Chlorobaculum parvum NCIB 8327: one gene and its partner. The main gene of each other region encodes a partner of the protein of the gene in region 2 in a complex. Links are inferred from orthologs where the notes say so. Each region holds a gene or a part of one and is shown on either strand. Other genes may lie near its edges.

Region 1 (10,033 bases), 620 kb from region 2 along the record:
ACAGCGATATTGACGATATCGGCTTTCGTGAATGTTTTGCTCATAGCGCTCCTCGAATACTTACCTCTTTGATGTACACGGCAGCCCGTAAAACAGAAAGATTTGTTCCGGGAGAATACAGGTTTACCGCGGAAACAGCCTACCATTTCAAGGTACACAAATCCCTACGTTTTCGGTGATTAGATAACATCACCGCACGCCAGAGCCGATGACCTTGCCAAAAGAACGGCACAACCAGTCATACATTAAAATGCCTCGCCCACTCTTGCGCCCATAAACGAAAAAAGCCTCACAGACGTTGATCTGTGAGGCTTTGCGACAGTATGGTGCACTCGCAAGGACTCGAACCTTGAACCCACTGATTAAGAGTCAGTTGCTCTACCAATTGAGCTACGAGTGCAGAAGTTTATTGTGCCGGTTCTGTTGGCTGCTGATCCGGAGACGGGAGATTGCCGGTTGCCGGAAGTTCCTGCGGGAGGTTGTTAACGGGGAGAGATGCCGGAACGTCCTTCTGCAGAATGCTGTTCCCGTTACCAGCCTGGTGACGGGCCGGAAGGGTGAACTGGGCGATAAACGAAAGAACCATAACGGCTCCGGCCAAAACAGCCGTAACCTTGCTCAGGAAGTCACCGGTACGCCTGACGCCAAGCGTCTGCACGGTACCCAAGCTTGCAATACCACCGGTAAGACCGCTGCCCGACTTGGGGCTTTGCAGCAGAACCGACACGATCAGCAGGATCGCGGCGATCAGAGCAAGGATGACGATCAATCCGTTGAGCATGTCAGGCCACTTCTGTAAATTCCGAAATTCTCTTTTGCTATCGTATCTTACGATAGTGAGGGCATAATTTAGCAACTTTTGAACAATATGCAAGACCCGTTTTCAGCTATGGGCAAAATGCTCTTTTTTGTCGGAGCTTCGATCGCAGCTCTCGGCTTACTGCTCATGCTGGCCCAGAAATCGGGCGGGAACGGTTGGTTCGGATGGTTCGGAAACCTCCCTCTCGACATTAACATTCAGAAGGAGAATTTCCGTTTCTACTTCCCCATCGGCAGCTCGATTGTACTCTCGATCATCCTGAGCCTGGTCTTCGGCCTCATCACCAAGTTCTTCAGATAATTTCTTTTCATTACAGATTCAGCATCCATGACGCAGCGCATCGCTTCACACTCCCGCAAAACCGCAGAAACCGATATTACGGCCACGGTCAACCTCGACGGCACCGGCACTTCGGCCATAGAAACCGGCGTGGTGTTTCTCGACCACATGCTCACCAGCTTCAGCCGTCACTCGGGCATCGACGTGCAGCTCAGGTGCAGCGGCGACCTCGACGTTGATGACCACCACACGGTGGAAGACGTGGCTCTGGTGCTCGGCAAAGCCATTGAGGAAGCGCTTGGAGACAAAAAAGGCATCGAACGATACGGTTGGGCGATCATTCCGATGGACGAGGCGCTGGCGCGCTGCTCGATCGATCTGGGTGGGCGAAGCTACTGCGTTTTCAAGGCGGAGTTCAGGCGACCGGTCATTCAGGGGCTCTCGACTGAAATGGTGGAACACTTCTTCATCTCGCTCTCCCGAACGATGAACGCCAACCTGCACCTGGCGATCCTTGAAGGTCAGAACACGCATCACCTGATCGAGGCGCTCTTCAAATCGCTCGCCTACGCGATGAAACAGGCAGTCAGAGTCAGCGGCACGAGGATTCCCTCGACCAAGGAGTCGCTATAAAATAGCGCCACGGCGACAAACGAAAAAAGGCGGGAGAACATCCCGCCTTTTGATTTTCAGCCAGTAGCAATCGTTTACTTCGCGAAGGCAACCGAGCGTTTTTCGCGAAGAATGGTCACCTTGATCTGGCCAGGATACTGTGCTTCGGACTCGATCTTGTTGGCGATGTCGTGCGCGAGCACATCGGCCTGCGAGTCGCTGACGTTGTCACCTTCGACAATCACCCGGATCTCGCGACCAGCCTGCAAAGCGTAGGTCTTGATGACGCCGGGGAAGCCTTTGGCGATCTCTTCAAGGCTTTCGAGGCGCTTGACGTTGCCTTCGGCGGTCACGGCTCCACGCGCACCAGGGCGGGAGAGCGAAATAACGTTGGCGGCATCGACCAGATCGGCGATGGGCGACTCTTTACCGACTTCACCATGATGAGCGCCAATCGCATTGAGCACCACCGGCGACTCGTTGAATTTCCTGAGGAACTCCATTCCTGCCAGCGCATGCGGCAGCTCGGTTTCGGGAAGCACAAGACCGATGTCGTGCAACAGGCCGGCACGCTTGGCCTGCTTGGCGTCGAGCTTCAGCTCGGCGGCCATGAGCCCCGCCAGCATAGCGACTTCGCGGCTGTGAAGGAGCAGATTCTGGCCATAAACCGTGTGGAATTTCATCTTGCCGATCAGGGCAACAAGTTCGGCCGGCATGTTGGGAATCTGCAGCGACGAGAGCACCTCTTCGCCGGAAGACATGATGACGTCGTCGATCTCTTTCTTGGCGTCCTGATAGGCCTTCTCGATCGCGACCGGATGGATGATGCCGTCGACGAGCAGCTTCTGCAGGGTCAGCTTGGCCATTTCGCGACGCAGCGGATCGAAGCAAGAAAGAATAACCACTTCCGGAGTATCGTCAACAATGATGTCAACGCCGGTTGCATTCTCAAAGGCCTTGATGTTACGCCCTTCGCGACCGATGATACGACCTTTGAGCTCGTCGCTCTGGATGTGCACCACCGAAAGAGCGTTCTCGGTAGCCTGCTCGAAAGAGATGCGCTGAATGGCCGTCAGCAGAATCTTTTCGGCAGCCCGGTCAGCTTTCTGCGTAGCCTCTTCGTGAATCTGGTGAATGGTTTCGGTCGCCTCTTCCCTGGCCTTCGAAACCATGTTGTCAATCAGCATCTGACGGGCCTCTTCGGCAGTCAGGTTCGAAATGCTTTCGAGGCGCTGGTTCTGTTCGAAGATGATCTTTTCAAGCTCCTCGGAGCGGCCCTGCACCGTTTCAGTCAGGTGTTTCAGCTCGGCTTTCTGCTCCTGAAGTTTCTTTTCAGTTTCACGCACATCCCGCTGCTGGTTGTTCAGCGACGACTCTTTCTGGCGAATCTGCTTCTGCATCTGAGCGAACTTGTTGTTCTTGATCGTCACCTCGCTATCGAACTCGCGCTTGCGCTTTTTCCACTCCTGGTTGACTTCGTTGACCTTCAGATCCTTGTATTCATTGGCCTCTTTCTGGGCCTCCTGAACAACCTGCACGGCACGCTCCTCAGCTTCGAGAACTTTAGTAGTACCGATACGCTCAAGAAAGAACCGGCCGATGTAGAAACCGACCGCAAAAAAGATCACGGATGCCGCAATAATGAGAAACAGATTTATTACGATCCCCATTAAAAAAACCTCCTTTTAACCGGCCAGAGAGGGCCGATCCTTCAAAATTGAACAAAAAAAACCCGCACCCTAAGAGATGTGTAAGATTCAAGAACCCGTAAATCACGGTGGGCGTCTCCTTCAGATTTTTTGCTTCCAATGTGTCGCTTCGAAAAGCGCCAATGCCTGTGGCTTGTCGCCTTTTAGCATCAAGGCCTGCAATCAAAAAGAAGAGTTTGGACTCCCTGTTCTAAAGTGTTAGTTCTTTTACTTACAAAACACCTCTTGTCGTGGTGCGGATATTTCGTCTACTTTCAATGTAACGCTTTAGTGCAAATTCTGCTCGATAAATTCATTCACCCGAGCCATTTTCTGCCTGAGCTGCGACAGCTCTTCTTCAAGTTCATTCTTTTTTTCAGCAAACTGAATCGCTGCCAGTACGGCCAGCTTTTTAGGCTCCAGATCGGGAGCTTTCGCAGCGAAGCGCCTCATGACGCCATCGACATCACCGGCAGCTTTGCCGGTCAGTTCACTGTTCTCTACCCTTAAAGGATAGTTGTCGCCGTAAACATTGACAGTTATCTTTTCCATGGACATCAAAATCCGGCTTTCTCGCCTCTCAGTTCTCTTTCGATCTTCTGCAGAACCAGAACCAGTTTCTGTTTGATCTGGAGCATTCCGGCGTAGGACAAGCCGTCACCAGCCCCGCCCTGCACCTCGGCCGACGGGCCTTCAGTTCCCGGCAGCTTGAATGATCGCAATATGTTCTGAAGACTCGAAACCTCAGCTTTCAATAACTCGTTTTCTTTCCTGCACTCCGTCAACTGCTCGACAAGCCTCGCAACGTTCTCTTCGAGACCAGCCAGCAGGTCATGACCATTATGCTCATCTATTGCATCCATGGCTGAAATGGCTCAAACTTGCCTGATTTCCGCACCAAGTTCACTCTTGGCATTGTCACTCACTTTCTGAACAACAGCGTTGATCGTTTCCTCGTTCATCGTTCCTGTTCTGTCGGCAAGCTCAAGCGAAATCGCTACACTGCGTTCGGCCTGCCCATGGCCTCCGGACTCGCCGCGGTCAAACACATCGAAGATGCGCACGGACCTGACCAGCGGATCGCTCTCTGTTGCCAGATCGACCAGGCGCTGTGCCGGAATATGTCGGGGAAGAGCAAATGACAGGTCTCTTTCGACGACAGGAAACTTCGACGGCGGTTCATAAACCACGCCGGACTCGAAGCAGCGCTCCAGTACGGAAACATCGATTTCAGCAAGAAAAACATCCTGATCGAGATCAAAGGCGGCGAGCACTTCTTTGCTGACCTGCTGAACCGTTCCGGCTTTCAGAGCCGGGCTGTTTCCGTTTTCGGCCGATGTGATTTCAATACCAATCGTGTTGGCATTATAAATATTAAGTGCTGATTTATCAAGTAAATTCAGCTTCTCAAGCAACATCTCGACCACACCCCGGAGATCGTAAAAATCGACCTCTTCGCCGGAATGGTTCCAGCTTCGTGGCTCTCGACGCCCGGTGATGACCATCGAGAGCAGCTCGCGTTCACGATACTTTGCAAGTGGTCCGGAACCACTGCGCTCGGCTTCCGGCAGCATCTCGAATCCGTGTGCAACCTCGAACAGGCGAAGGTCGCGATTGCCGTGACGGATGTTGTGGCCGACGATCCTGAGCAGTGAAGGAGCAAGGCAGGGTCGAAGCACTTCGAGCTCTTCGCTGATCGGATTCAGGGCACTGACCGGCTGGTCACTGAAACAACTCGCTTCAGCTTTTCTGATAAGCGGATTGGTGAGCACCTCCCTGAAGTTGAGGCCGATCATGATATTGCGCAGGTAATCGGGGAAATACTCGGGGATCTTGCGCGAAACCGGATAGCTGGAAACCATCGCGGACGAAGGTTCGAGGTTGTTATAACCATACAGGCGTGCGACCTCTTCGATGAGATCGATCTCCTGTTCGATGTCCACCCGGTGCGAGGGCACTGCAAAAGCGATCTGGTCGGCATCGTTCGACACGGCGCCCTGCGAAACCGCCTTGATGCAGATTTTTTCGAGCAGACGCATCATTTCGGAAGCGGTAATCGAGCTGCCGAGCACCGCGTTGGCGCGCTTCGGGCGAAGATTGACGATCTTCTGGGTCGAAGGCATGCTACCCCACGCCTCAGCGGTTTCAACCTTGCCGCCGGCGATTTCAAGAATCATCGCAATGGCGTATTCGGCCACTCGCTTGACGTTGCACGGATCAATACCCCGCTCGTAACGGTATGAGGAGTCGGTAGAGAGCTGGAGGAGCTTGGCGGTCTTCCGGATCGAGGCAGGGTTGAAATAGGCCGCTTCGAGCAGAATATCGGTGGTCTTTTCGGTCACAGCCGAATAAAGGCCGCCCATAACGCCGCCGACGGCCACAGGCTCCCGGGAATCGCAGATAGCCGCCATGCCGGGCTGCAACTTATACTCCTCCTGATTCAGCGCCATGAAGGAGCTTTCAGCATCGCTGCGCACCACGATACGGCTTCCGGCAAGGCGGTGCATATCAAAAGCATGCAGCGGCTGGCCGAACGAGTGGAGAATGTAGTTGGTAATGTCAACAATGTTGTTTTTCGGACGCAGACCAATCTGTTCGAGACGCCGGGCAAGCCAGCGGGGAGAAGGCCCAACGGTCACACCCCGGATAACGGTTGCTGAATAGTAGGGACAGGCGTCCTCGTCCTGCACCTCCACCAGTCCACCGCCACGGGTGAACTCAATCACCGGCGCCTGGGGAAAGACGATCTCGTGGCAATCGGCCAACTCGCGGGCCACACCAAGATGCGACAGAGCATCGGAACGGTTCGGCGTCACGGCTATGTCGAGCACCGTGTCGGTTTCGAGATAGTCGGCAAGCGGCTTACCCACCTCGCACGCCTCGTCAAGCACCATCACGCCGTCGTGGTCGTCCGACAGGCCAAGCTCGTCAGCCGCGCAGATCATGCCGAACGAACGTTCGCCGCGAATCTTTGCCGGTTTGATGGTGAAGCTCTCGTCACCTGATGTCAGCACCGCTCCGATCGTCGCCACCGGAACGACCATTCCCTCTTCGACGTTAGGTGCGCCGCAGACAATCTGCTGAAGCTCGGGCTCTCCGGTATCGACCATGCAGATGCGAAGACGGTCAGCGTTGGGATGCTGCCGCACCTCGGCCACCTTTCCGACAATCACCTTCGGATCGGGCAGCTTCTGCTCGAAAACCTCCTCGACCTCCAGGCCGAGATAGGTCAGTCGATCGACAAGTTCGGAAGTATCGGATGAAAACGAGGGAATGAACTCTTTGAGCCAGTTGACGGAGATTTTCATGGGCCGGTTATTACAGTCAGTGCGTTCATAAACGGGAATCCCTGAACAATCATCGGCAACGGTCTGCGGGCTAAACAGGCGGGACACCAATGATCAGGAATGCCCAAACCTAACAAAAAAAGCTCTGAACCTGCAACAGCACAGAGCTTGGAAACTACGGTATTTGCTGATCGCCCCTCGAACGGTTTGGCTGAATGTTCAGGAACAATATTATGTGACCCCAACGGGATTCGAACCCGTGCTGCCACCTTGAAAGGGTGGTGACCTAACCACTAGTCGATGGGGCCAGAAAAATCTGGCGTTCCGGCAATCCGGAGAAACACTTCGTCAGACTCGGGGTGAATGAGGGGACTCGAACCCCCGACCTCCAGGGCCACAACCTGGCGCTCTAACCAGCTGAGCTACAATCACCATGTACATCTCAAAAAACATCTTCCTCGTATGCCCGACAGGACTCGAACCTGTAACCCTCAGCTTAGAAGGCTGATGCTCTATCCGGTTGAGCTACGGGCACATAGCGCTTTTCAATCAGTCATTGCTCTCCCTGGTCGGGGCACCGAGACTCGAACTCGGGACCTCCTGCTCCCAAAGCAGGCACGCTACCAGCTGCGCCATGCCCCGTCTGAACGGAAGGCTGGTAATATACGACTAATTCCTTCGGATACAAACCTTTTCAATCAGACAAATCTATTTTTTCTCGCTTACGACAAATGGGCTTGTTAGCAACTTACCAATCCTCTCTCCCGCCGCCTTACAACTCTCCAAGCGAGAGCTCTAACTCCAATCTTTTTCTTTCTTTCATTGATCGTTCTCCTCGCCCACCAGGCGGCCGGCGAAACGCTGGAGGCGCTGTTCGAGAATCTTTGCGTCGTAGGCCGCAGAAGCGATGCTTTTTCGGGCGTCGATCAGGTTACGCTGGGCCTCCCTGAAGGTGGTGGTGGTAAGCTGACCGAGCACGAAAAGCTCTTTCGAGCGCCGGAAGTTCAGCTCCGCGCTTTCGAGGTTCTTCTTCTGAAATTCGAGAATATCGAGACTGTTGCGGTACGACTGCCAGGTGTCGGCGACCTGCTTTTCAAGCTCCGCCACCGTTTTCTGTTCGAGCAGCTTTTTGTTCCTCAGTTCGATGCGCGCATTCTGGCTTTTGATGCTCGACTGAAACCCGTTGAAAATATTGTAACTGAGCGTGAGGGCTGCCGCTAAACTTCCTGACGGATCGTTCATTCCTGCGTTGAACCCTTCGAGCGTCTTGCTGTAACCATACGACGCCTCGACTCCAAGCTGCGGGAAAAAGTCTGACCTCGCGATAGCGACGCCATATTCGGCCTGTTTGACCGCTTCGAGCGTGATGAGGTAGGAGGAGTAGGACTTTTTCGCCGCTTCGAGAATCTCATCTTCATTCAGGCTTTTGTCAAACAACACCTCCGTCTCGACATCATATTCGCTCTTGACCGGGCGGTCGAGCAATAAGTTCAGCGAGCGCCGGGCGTTTTCGCGGCCCAGCACCGCCTGCTTCCACGATACGCTGTCGGCGTTGGCATCGACCGAGGCGGAGAGTACTTCGAGTGCGTTGGCCTGGCCGTATTCGGAACGCAGCCGCGCCCGCTTGAGCCGATCATCCGAGATAGCGAGCGACTCTTCGGCAACCGCCACCTGCTCGATGGCGTCGGCCAGATTGTAGTAAGCCTCACTGACCGAGAGGATGATGTTCTCGATCGTGTTCCGCGCCTGAAGCCGCCCTTTCCGCCCCTCGCTCTTGAGCTTTTTGAAGGTATAAATGTTGCCGAAACCATCGAACAGCGTGTAGCTTGCCTGAAGAGAAGCAGCGCTCGACGTGTACTCCGTCAGGCCGTTCTGCGCGGCTTCATCCCTGTCCTGATAGTTCACCGAACCGACAAGATCAACGCGAGGCAGCAGTCCGGCGTTGCCGATGTTGACGTTGTTGCTGCTCTGCCGAGCCTCGCCCCGCGCGATCAGGATGTCCGGATTACGCTCCAGCGCTTCGGAAACCGCCTTGTCGAGGCTCAGCTTTTCCCGACCCCACGACTCGACCGGAACGCCACAAACACCCGTCAGCACAAGCAGGGAAAGCAGAACGACAGCGACTGGATTCCACATTTTTCGCACGTGAGTTTCATTCGTCTTCATTGTCATCGTCTCAAAAATTTGCATTCATCATCATCAAAACGGACGCTCCTCGCGTATCGCCGGTTCCACCGATTCGGGTGACGGTTTCGTGCCGGTGAACAAACCTTGCAGGAACACCTTCGAGCGGTTCAGAAGCACCAGCATTGCGGGCAGCATTACCAGCGTGAGCAGGGTTCCGAACAGCAATCCATAGGCGACCGAAATGGCCATCGGCGTCAGGAACTGCGCCTGGCGGCTCTGCTCGAACATCAGCGGCCCAAGCCCGGCGATGGTGGTGAGCGAGGTCAGCACGATGGGGCGGAAACGGTTGATGCCGACATCGAAGACCGCTTCGGAGAAGGGCGTGCCCTCCTTAAGTTTGCTGTTGAAGGTGTTGACGAACACGAGCGAGTCGTTGATGACGATGCCGATCAGCGCCACGATGCCGAAGAGCGAAAGAATGCTCATGATGTAGCCCTGGATGAAGTGGCCCCAGACCACGCCGACAAGGCTGAACGGAATCATGATGAACACCATCGCTGCTTGCAGGAACGAGCGGAAGGAGAATACGACCACGAGGAACATCAGGCCGAGCAGCATCGGAAAAATCTTTTTCATCGAGCCGGTGGTCTTGCCGCTCTCCCGGCTCTGGCCCTCGAAGTCATAGCTGACGTCGGGATATTGCCCCGTGAGACTGGACAGAACACCCGCTTCGATCCCTTTTAGCAGATCGGGCACCGACTCCTTCGAGTTGGCGATGTCCGCCTCCACCTTCACCACGCGCTGCCCGTCGATGTGGTTGACCGACGAAACGCCGCGCCGGATCGAAATGTCGGCCAGCTCCGTGAGCGGAATGGTCCGTCCGTCGGCGAGCCGGATGCGCATCTGTTCCATATTGCGAATGGACGAGCGGTCGGCCTCGTCGTAGCGAACCCAGATTTTCACCTCGTCGATGCCCCGCAGAATCCGTTGCGCTTCGTAGCCGAAAAAGCCGCTGCGCACCTGGTTCATGACGTCCGAGACGGTGAGGCCGAGGGCCTGCGCTTTCCGGTTGAGCCGGATGCGCACCTCTCGCAGGCCGGGCGGATCATTATCGCTCACGTCCTTCAGTTCTGGCATCTTTTTCAGCTCCTCTTCGAGCGCGGCCTTCGCCCCCCGGAGCTGCTCCAGATTGTCGCTTTTCAGCGCGATGGAGACCGGCA
Region 2 (9,856 bases):
GAAGACTCGCTCAACGAAATTCCGACTTCACGAACGAAAAACCGCCGGTGTGGTGCTGGAGGGAGATGTCCAGATGCTTGCTGTTCAGGTGCGCGAAATTCTCGAAACGAAAACCGCTGTGCTCGGCAAGGGAGGCGCGCGATGAAGCTGCTGCTTGTTGGCGAGTACCGCGACGGACGGCTTGCCGCCGAAACCGCTGAGCTGTTCGGATTTGCTGCCCGGCTCGATGCAGAAGTGAGCATGGTTCTGGTTGGATCGGCTGACGATCTTCCCGCTTTCGATGGACGGTTCTATCTTGCCGATCTCGAAACGTATGGCGAATACCAGCCCGACGTGCATAAACGACTGGTGTTTGAGGCCATCGAAGGCGAGCAACCGGACGTCGTCGTTTTTCTCCACTCGTCCTATGGCTGGGATTTAGCTCCGAGGATCGCTGCTGCAATGCAGACGGCACAGGTTTCCGGAGTCGTCGGCATCGACGATGGTGGCTACGTGGTCGAGAGCTGCAACGGCAAGATGCTCCGTACGGTGCACCCGGAGACGCCGGTTGCCGTGCTGACCCTTCAGCCCGGAGCGTTCGAGGCTCTGAAAATGGACGCCCAACCCGAAGTGATCAAGCTTGACACCTCATCGGAAAGCGCGATCAAGTTCGTCGGTTGCCGTCAGCCGGAAGCGGGCGTTGATCTCACTCGCGCCGAGGTGATCGTCAGCGCCGGGCGTGGCGTGGGCAGCGCCGATCAGGTCGCGCTGGTCGAAGCGCTCGCTTCGGCGCTCGGCGGTGAGGTTGGCGCGAGCCGCCAGGCGGTCGATGCCGGATGGCTCGACCGAAGCCGACAGATCGGCACGAGCGGCCAGAGCGTCTCGCCTGCACTCTACGTGGCGTGCGGCATCTCCGGCGCGATCCAGCATCTTGCCGGCATGAAAGGCTCCGGCATCGTGCTCGCCGTCAACACCGACCGCGATGCGCCCATCGCCAGCGTGGCGGATGTACTCGTAGTGGCCGACGTGGCGGAGTTTCTGCCCGCCCTCGTCGAGGCGCTGGAGAAACGGTGATTTTTGTATCAACAGTAACGCAACATCGGATGAAATCAGGACACTACGCCTTCACCTATGAGATGGAGGTGCGCGACTACGAGTGTGACATGCAGGGCATCGTCAACAACAGCGTTTATCAGAATTACCTTGAACATGCTCGGCACGTGTATCTCAAAACGGTCGGAATCGATTTCAAAGAGTTCACCGAACAAGGCATCAACCTCGTGGTCGTACGCGCCGAGCTTGACTACAAATCCCCGCTACAAAGCGGCGACCGTTTCATGGTTGGCCTGACGATGGTGCGCGAGTCGCCGTTGCGCTTCGCATTTTATCAGGACATTCTGCGCCTGCCGGACATGAAGCCTGCCATCAAAGCTAAAATTATCGGCACTGCGCTCAACGAAAGGGGCCGCCCGCAAATTCCCGCAGAGCTCGACCGGCTGATGCAGGCGGGAGGATGAAGGACGATGATTACGAGTCGAAGCTGCGCAGGTTCAGCGAGTAACGCCCGTCGGCATCGACGGTGAGCAGTTTCCGTTCGAGCAGATTTTTCAGGTCACGCCGCGCTGTCATCTCGGAGACTTTTCGATAAAGAATCGAATAGGGCAAGGCAGTTTGAAGATCGTGAAGCGTGAACGGTTTGCCGGATGAGTCATCGAGCAGAAGCGTGATCAGATCGTTCTGCCTTTTGGAAATCGATTTTTTGCTGCTGAGAAAATGGAGATAATCTCGCATCACGAGTCCTCGTATGAGTAGTGCGATACGACTTTGCATCTGCTGTAACGATTCGATCACTCCGCGCAGGTTGAATTCAATAAATGGCGTAACATCCTTTTTTGCTTTGATGCTGTCCGAAAAGGCACTGTAATAGTCATCCACATTCCGGTAGTAGTAGTTCGAGAGCATCTTGGGGACGTAGCGGATTCCCGCTGACTGAAGCAGCTTGGCTTCGATCAAACGAGCTACACGCCCGTTGCCATCCCAAAAGGGGTGAATCAAAGAAAAATGGTAATGGGCCAGCGCCGCCCGGACAAACACGTGTTCGTTGAGGAGTTCGTCGCTGTTGATCCAGTCGATGAACTCCCGCATGAGCATCTCGATATCCTCGATGATTTTTGGCGGCGTATAAATGCCGCCATGCGCTTTGTCGCCAATCTTGACCATGCCGTTGCGGTACGTACCGGGAATGTTGTCCTCATACGGCAAGCCGCTTGTAATCTGCCGGTGCAGATCACGAATGTGAGATTCAGCAAGAATATTTGGATTTAAAAACAATGCAACGGCAAGAGCATTCGTCTTCGATGGTTTTGTTGTTTGCTGGTCAATCATCTTGTAAGCGTCGATCAGGTTGGTAATCTCAAGTCTGTCTTTTGCCGTATGGCCTTCATCGGGTATTTTCCCCTCATCAAGTTCTCTGACCTCCTCGGCGTTGAGGGAATTTCCTTCGATAGCGGCGGTTCCGGCGACCGAACTGTAAAGAAGTTCCGGATCAATCTTCGACGCCCACTTTGGCAGAATTGGCAGGTCATGGATAGCGTCGCTCAGCGTTTTCGCTTCGACAAGCAGCTTCTCGATCCGGGGCTTGTCGTACTGGTCGCAAAAGACGAATTTGCCAGCTTTAAAGGTCATAACCTCTTTCATGTCACCAGAAATGTTAGTGATTTTGTTACACTCAACACTATGCAGTATAAACTATTAGCTTGAGATGGCCGTTCATTTTTGTTAACAAAATGTTAGAGAATCGTTAAAGAAACTTCAGGCAATCTTCAGTAGGGATTTAACTCCTTCCTTTCGTTCTATGATTTGCCATACTGTTTTCATTTTTTTATCTGCTTATGAAACCACTCAAAGAGGTTGCCGGGGCGTATCTGGCGCTTTCGGAGGCGCAGCGGCAGTTGGTCGCAGGCGCGTATGACGAAGCAGCGTCCAACTGCCGCAAGGCGATGGAGATTTCGCATACGATGCCACCTGAAGAGGCGTTCGATCACGCCGGGTTCGATGCGTTCTGCCATGCCGGGCTGGCCGAGGCGCTGGCAGGGCTTGGCTCGTTCGGCGAAGCGCTCGAATCCGCCGACAAAGCGTTGCACCACTTCAATCGCCGCGGGGAGTTGAATCAGGACGAAGGCAAACTCTGGATTTCGGCGGTCTATAGCCGCGCGCTGGCGCTCGACGGCCTCGGACGGGGCTCAGAGGCGCTTCCGGAGTTCAAGAAGGTGGTCGAGATGATCGAAGAGCGCAAGGGCGAAACCCCCGGTAAGGAGCGGATGAAAGAGGTCGCCTCTGAACGCATCACCAAAATCGGCGCGTCGAATCAGCACAAAAAGCCGGGCTACAAAGCCTGGTGGGAGTTCTGGTCGTGACCGAACCCGGCGCGATCCGGCGTGTGCTCGTTGTGCGGCTCAGCGCCATCGGTGACATCGTGCTGACGACGCCCGTCCTGTCCGAGCTGCATCGTGCGCTTCCGGATGCGCGGATCGACTACTGCACCAAGGCGCCCTTCGCGCCACTCGTCGCGTCGAATCCAGCCGTGTCATCGGTCGTGACGCCGGAGTCGCTTACGCCCGGCGCGTCGTACGAGCTGGTGGTCGATCTGCAAAACAATCGGCGCTCGCGCGCCCTCGTCCGAAAACTCCGGGTGGGCAAGGTCACTCGCTACCACAAGCGCAACTGGAAAAAGCTCTTCCTAGTGCAGTTCAAGATCAACGTTTCGGATGGCTACCAGTCGGTTGTCGAACGGTATGGCGAGGCGCTCGACGGTCTTGCGGTTCTTGCGCCAAAAGTCACCGCGCCGTGCAGCCTCTATCCGTCGCCGGAGGATCGCGCCTTTGCCGCCGATGTCCTCGGTGCGGACGGCCCGGTGCTTGCAGTCTGCTTCGGGGCGAACCACTTCACCAAGCGCTATCCACTCGAACGCTTCGCCCGGATCATCGAAATCGTCACCTCCGAAACCCCGGCGCGCGTGTTGCTGCTCGGTGGCAAGGAGGACGAACCGGAGGCCAAGAAATTAATTGCGATGCTTCCCGACACGGTGCGAAGCCGCGTGCTGTCGCTCGCCGGAAAGGCCAGTCTCATGCAATCTGCCGCGTTGCTCTCCAGAGTTGATGCGGTGCTCACCAACGACACCGGGCTGATGCACATCGCCTCGGCATTCGGCAAAAAGCTCTTCGTCATTTTCGGTTCCTCGGTCAAAGAGTTCGGTTTCATGCCGTGGGGTACGGAGTACGAGCTGTTCGAGACGCCGGGACTTTCTTGCCGACCTTGCTCGCATATTGGTCGAAGCAAATGCCCGAAACGGCACTTCCGCTGCATGATGGAGATCGCGCCAGAGCCCATTGCGGCACGCATCGTCGAAACGCTCAACAAGAACTCAGCATGAATATCTATACCTGGAATATCAATGGTATCCGCGCCCGGCAGGAGGCGCTCGCTGCGTGGCTCGACAGCCGCAAGCCGGACTTCGTCGTGCTCGAAGAGGTGAAGGCGCGCGAGGAGGAGATTCCCGAAACGATCACAGATTTTGCCGGTTACAGGAAATTCTGGAACGGCTCGTCGTTCAAAAAAGGGTACAGCGGCGTCGGCCTGCTGGTCCGCGAGGAGAGTCTCGGCGATGTCAGTTGCGAAGTACCGCCGTTCGATGTGGAGAACCGCACGCTCGTGCTGCACGCTCCGCAATTCACCCTGATCGGCACCTATGTTCCTCGTGGCAACGGCGCGGAGCACTACGCGGTGAAGCTTCGCTATCTTGCGGATCTGAAGGAATATATCGCCAGCCTCATTGCTGAGGGGCAGGAGGTCATTCTGGCCGGCGACATGAACGTGGCGCTCACGGAGATCGACGTGCATCGTTCGCAAAACAAGCCCGGCGCAACCGGCCTGCGCCCCGAGGAGCGCTCGGCCATCGAGGCGCATCTCGAACTCGGCCTGCACGACATTGTCCGCGAGCTGAATCCCGACAAGAAGGACCTGTTCACCTGGTGGCCCAACTGGAAGTTCGCCCGCGAGCGCAACCTCGGCTGGCGCATCGACTGCATCTACCTCTCCCCCGCGCTTGCCGGCAAGGTTTCCGGCGTTTCGGTCGATCTCGACGAGAAGAGTTCCGACCACGCTCCGGTGTCGGTGGAGCTTGCGTTCTGATCGGTTTTCAGCCCTTCCATCCGGCAGCCATCGCTCGTCAGTTGCGCGTTGGAAAACTGAATTAATATTCTTACTTTGGATGTCCTAAAACGCAAACGGTGTTCATGCGTGGCATGAAGCCGCGAAAGCAGGGATGCGCAATACCTGCTTTCCGCCATTTGCGCAGTTTGACATCACTCAAGAACCATTGCGCTATGAACAAACTCAAGCAGTACGAATGCACCGTCATCATTGACGGCGGCCTTCAGGACGATGCCATTGCCGCAGCCATGGAGCTGGTCAAAAAGACCATCACCGACCAGGGCAGCGTGATCAACAATGTTCTGGAAGTCGGAAGAAGAAAAATGGCCTACCTCATCGGCAAGTCATCCGTTGGATACTATGCGCACATCGAGTTCGACGCAGCTCCGTCTGCAATCGCCGAAATCGAGCGTGTGTTCCGCTACGAAGAAAACATCCTGCGGTTCCTCATCATCCAGCTGAGCTCCCCGCTGCTCGAAATGCGCAAGCGCGTCGAGAAGTACAGCGTCATGCTTGGCAGCCCGGAAGACCAGGCTGAGCCTGAATCCGAATCGACAGCCAAAAGCTGACCGCAGATCGATGACGGTTTTTGAATGAATGATGATTACGATACCATTTGAGAACAAAAAGGAGAAGATGCTATGGCGGAACTGAAAATGCCTGAAATCAACAGCGTCATTATTGCCGGCAACCTTACCAAAGACCCGGTCTTCAGACAGACCAATTCAGGTGGAACGCCAGTTGTGAATTTTTCCATTGCGTGCAATCGCCGTTTCAGGGACAGCAACCATCAGTGGCAGGAAGATGTCTGCTACGTCGGTGTCGTCGCCTGGAACAAGCTCGCTGAAAGCTGCCGTGACAACCTGAGAAAAAGCTCGGCTGTCCTGGTTGACGGAGAGTTGCAGAGCCGCACCTGGAAAGCCCAGGATGGTACATCGAGAACCGTGGTCGAAATCAAGGCACGGAGGATCCAGTTCCTCAACAAAAGGAAGAAGAGCGACGAGGGAGACTACGACGACGAAGGCTTCATCGAAGATGATGCGCATGAAACGCATCACAGGCATGTGGACGACGAAGGACACATGTATGAGTACAAATACCTCACTTCCGACTGAGACAAGTCGCGCTTCGATGCCGTAAGGCTGCAACGAAGCACGTGATCATGCAAGTTAAATTCTGAACAAGATCAATGAGACAGAAACCACATAAGGCAAAGGGCAACAAATCGCTTGGCAATGCCCTGGCATCAAAAAAGAAAGTGTCGAAAAATCAGGTTGTGTTTTTTGACTATCGTGACGAAAGAAAGCTGAAGCGCTTTATCAACGACCAGGGAAAAATCATTCCCCGCCGTATTACCGGTCTGTCGGCAAAAGAGCAGAGCCTGTTGACCCATTCGATCAAATGGGCAAGGTTCCTGGCCATCATCCCCTACGTGGCAGACGAGTACAAATAAGTGGTTGTCCACAAAAGTTTTAATTATTCAGAACGAGGAAACTGACCGTGAAAATAATTTTAAGAAAAGATGTGGCAACCCTTGGCGATGCCGGTGAAGTGGTCACCGTCAAGAACGGGTATGCCAATAACTACCTGATTCCCCAGGGCTTTGCCATCAGAGCTACCGAAGGCACCCTCAAAGCGCTTGAAACCGAAAAGAAGCAGCAGGCGCACAAAATCGAACAGCGTCGCAAAGAGGCTCGCGAACTGTCAGCCAAAATTGAGCAGATGACGCTCAACATTTCCACCAAGGCTGGTGAGTCGGGCAAGCTGTTCGGTACGGTAACTTCTGGCGACATTGCCGATGCGCTCAAGGCGCAGGGCGTCGAGATCGACCGCCGTAAAATCCAGCTCGAAGCTCCGATCAAGGCGCTCGGTAAATACGAGGCTGTAGCGAAAATCTATATGGACATTGCTGCAAAGCTGAACATCGTGGTTGGCGCCGAGGGTGCCGAAGCAGTGGAAACTGCCGAAGCTCCTGAAGCTGGAGAGTAATCGGATCCTTTCAGTTTTTTTCGGTAAAACATTTCCGAAAAATCTGGAAACAAAAAGCCTCATGGCCCGCCGGTCATGAGGCTTTTTTCTGTTCGGTTGTTGTAAAATCATCGGGGCTGGTGTACCATTTAATTAGACGGCCTCTCTTCCGCTCAAGCCGTGCATTGCGTAGTATTTACCCATCCAAACAAGGGAGAGCATTATGAAACAAACTCTTCTTCAGGAAAAATATCCCATCTACATTCTGGAGCTTGACAAAGAAGAGACGAGTTGTCGCGGCGTCGATGACATCATAGCCTACTTCCGTCAGAAAATCGAAGAGCATCCGGTAGCGGTGCTCATTGGTGAATTTGATCATTATGCCCACACCTCATCGCTGGAAGATGGGAAAATAGGCGAAGGGATCAGCGGCGGAAAAAATATTGTGTTCTGTTTTGGAAAAGAGCTGATGAGTCCCAAAATGCTCGCCGTTCGCCCCCGCTCGATCGGAGTGGCTGAAATGGATGGCCATTTCGTGATAAGCTTCCTGGAAGCTCCCAATCCGGTGGCCAACGCATCGATGGAGGAGTGGACGTTGGCATTGAGAAACCCGGTCCCCGCCTGATTCCGGAACCAGTAAGCAATAAAAAAGCCTCATGAGCACGGTGTTCATGAGGCTTTTTCACTTTAGTCCCGCGGGCAATTCCGCGCTTGGCTGTTCAGGTATCGAAAAGACACCTTCGCAACAATCCAGTCCGGGAAGTTGTCAGGCTGTAAACTGGCTGAGCATCCGGACATCGTTTTCAAACAGGAGCCGGATGTCGTCGATCTTGTAGCGCAAGAGCGCTGTGCGATCAACACCCATGCCGAAAGCGTAGCCGGTCCACTCTTCGGGATCGATGCCGCAGTTCTTCATCACGTTCGGGTGCACCATGCCGCAGCCCATGATTTCAAGCCAGCCCGACTTCTTGCAGACACGGCATCCTTTGCCGCCACACAGGTAGCAGGTGACGTCCACCTCGGCCGATGGCTCGGTGAAGGGGAAAAAGCTTGGACGGAACCGGAGCTTCACGTCGCTGCCGAACATCTGGCGGGCGAACGAGTAGATGGTGGCTTTCAGGTCGGCGAACGACACGTTCTTATCGATGTACAGACCTTCGAGCTGGTGGAAGACGCAGTAGCTTCTGGCGCTGATGGCTTCGTTGCGATAAACCTTGCCGGGGCAGATCACCCTGATCGGCGGTTTCTCGTCGAGCATCACCCGAACCTGTACCGGCGAGGTGTGCGTACGGAGCAGAACGTCACCATCGGGCTGGCCGCGGGTGATGAAAAAAGTGTCCTGCATGTCGCGCGCCGGATGGTTCGGCGGAAAGTTCAGTCGGTCGAAGTTGTACTCGTCGAGTTCAAGCTCCGGCCCAGTAGCAATGCTGAACCCCATCGCGGTGAAGATTCGCTTCATGTCGCCCAGCACCTTCTGCGCCGGATGTTCAGAGCCGCAGAACGAGCGGCGTCCCGGCAGGGAGAGGTCGATTGACGGCGCGTCAGCGTCAGCTTTCTGCGCAAAGCAGCTTTCAGCTTCTTCTATCTTCTTCTCAGCAGCCTGCTTGAGCGCGTTGAGCAACTGCCCTATGCGAGGTCTGTCAGCGGAATCGACGGTTTTGAGCTGGCCGAACAGGCCGGCGATTTTCCCCTTGCGCACGGTGAACTCAAGCTTGAAGGCTTCGAGTTCACCGGCGTTCCGGATCTGGTATTCGTCGATCTCCTGCTGCAGTTGTTGAATTTGTGACTCCATAGGGTGCGTTACATCATTACCAAATAATTAATCGAGAGCCGATTTGACGATCATCGCAAATGCTTCCGGATCCTTTACGGCGATTTCGGCCAGCGCTTTGCGGTCGATCTCGATGTTCTTTTTGTGGATGGCATCCATCAGGCGCGAGTACGACACGCCATTCTGGCGGGCAGCAGCGTTGATGCGCATGATCCAGAGCGAACGGAACGTTCTTTTCTTGACGCGGCGGTCGCGGTAGGCGTACTGCTCGGCTTTGTCAACGGCGTGCTTGACGACGGTCAGCACGTTGCCGCGTGAACCCCAGTATCCTTTGGCTTTATTGAGAATCCTCTTCCTTCTGGCTTTCGAGGCGACGGAATTGGTTGATTTAGGCATCGTGGTATCGAATTAATGTTTATAGACTTGTCTCAGGCGAGGATCATTCTCTTGATCTGCTTCTCTTTTGTCGAATCGACCAGCGTTGACTGGTGGAGACGGCGGGTACGTTTGCGGTTCTTGTGCTCCAGGTTATGAGAGCCATTCATACGCTCGCGTTTGACTTTTCCGGAACCGGTGGCCTTGAATCGCTTGCAGGCACCGCGGTGTGATTTCATTTTAGGCATGATCGTCAGTTTAAATGATAAAAGTCGTGCTTATCAGTATTGTTCGTTTATTCGTCGTCTTCCGGCTCTCCGGAATTATCCGGCGGTAGCGGTGGCAATGACGCAATCTTTTCAGCCATAGCCCTCTGCTTTTCGAACTGCTCGATTTTTTTCTTGTCGGGTTCGAAATAGACGAAGAGCTTTTTGCCCTCGAACTTGGGCTCGCCATCCCGGTTGGCGACCGTGCTGAGCCGTTCGGTCAGACGATTGGCAAGTTCGAAACCTTTGTCCTTGTAGATGATCGAACGGCCGAGGAACACGATGG

The links.
Region 1: the proteins of pheS (region 2) and pheT are in contact, whole or in part, in a crystal structure (PDB 6P24), measured with the Escherichia coli proteins. The link is inferred for Chlorobaculum parvum NCIB 8327 from one-to-one orthologs.

What each region holds. Positions count from the first base shown.
Region 1 is NC_011027.1:744,158-754,190, reverse strand. The notes cover bases 3,992-7,087. They hold pheT (phenylalanine--tRNA ligase subunit beta), read right to left. Parts: upstream 6,708-7,087; coding sequence 4,275-6,707; downstream 3,992-4,274. Other genes in these bases: CPAR_RS03585 (hypothetical protein), read right to left, coding at 3,992-4,262. In the rest of the region: CPAR_RS03620 (RNB domain-containing ribonuclease), read right to left, coding at 1-44; preprotein translocase subunit SecG, read right to left, coding at 407-781; CPAR_RS03605 (DUF2905 domain-containing protein), read left to right, coding at 869-1,120; imidazoleglycerol-phosphate dehydratase HisB, read left to right, coding at 1,148-1,732; rny (ribonuclease Y), read right to left, coding at 1,807-3,381; CPAR_RS03590 (cell division protein ZapA), read right to left, coding at 3,688-3,951; more of CPAR_RS03585, read right to left, coding at 3,957-3,991; CPAR_RS03555 (TolC family protein), read right to left, coding at 7,506-8,852; CPAR_RS03550 (efflux RND transporter permease subunit), read right to left, coding at 8,886-10,033.
Region 2 is NC_011027.1:124,349-134,204, forward strand. What follows is about bases 6,938-9,856. They hold pheS (phenylalanine--tRNA ligase subunit alpha), read right to left. Parts: upstream 8,951-9,856; coding sequence 7,925-8,950; downstream 6,938-7,924. Other genes in these bases: rplI (50S ribosomal protein L9), read left to right, coding at 6,938-7,179; CPAR_RS00605 (DUF6858 family protein), read left to right, coding at 7,382-7,783; rplT (50S ribosomal protein L20), read right to left, coding at 8,978-9,325; rpmI (50S ribosomal protein L35), read right to left, coding at 9,358-9,552; infC (translation initiation factor IF-3), read right to left, coding at 9,600-9,856. Outside these bases: CPAR_RS00550 (electron transfer flavoprotein subunit beta/FixA family protein), read left to right, coding at 1-145; CPAR_RS00555 (electron transfer flavoprotein subunit alpha/FixB family protein), read left to right, coding at 142-1,053; CPAR_RS00560 (acyl-CoA thioesterase), read left to right, coding at 1,083-1,496; CPAR_RS00565 (Fic family protein), read right to left, coding at 1,507-2,676; CPAR_RS00570 (tetratricopeptide repeat protein), read left to right, coding at 2,871-3,395; CPAR_RS00575 (glycosyltransferase family 9 protein), read left to right, coding at 3,374-4,411; CPAR_RS00580 (exodeoxyribonuclease III), read left to right, coding at 4,408-5,169; rpsF (30S ribosomal protein S6), read left to right, coding at 5,364-5,759; CPAR_RS00590 (single-stranded DNA-binding protein), read left to right, coding at 5,832-6,305; rpsR (30S ribosomal protein S18), read left to right, coding at 6,380-6,643; more of rplI, read left to right, coding at 6,691-6,937.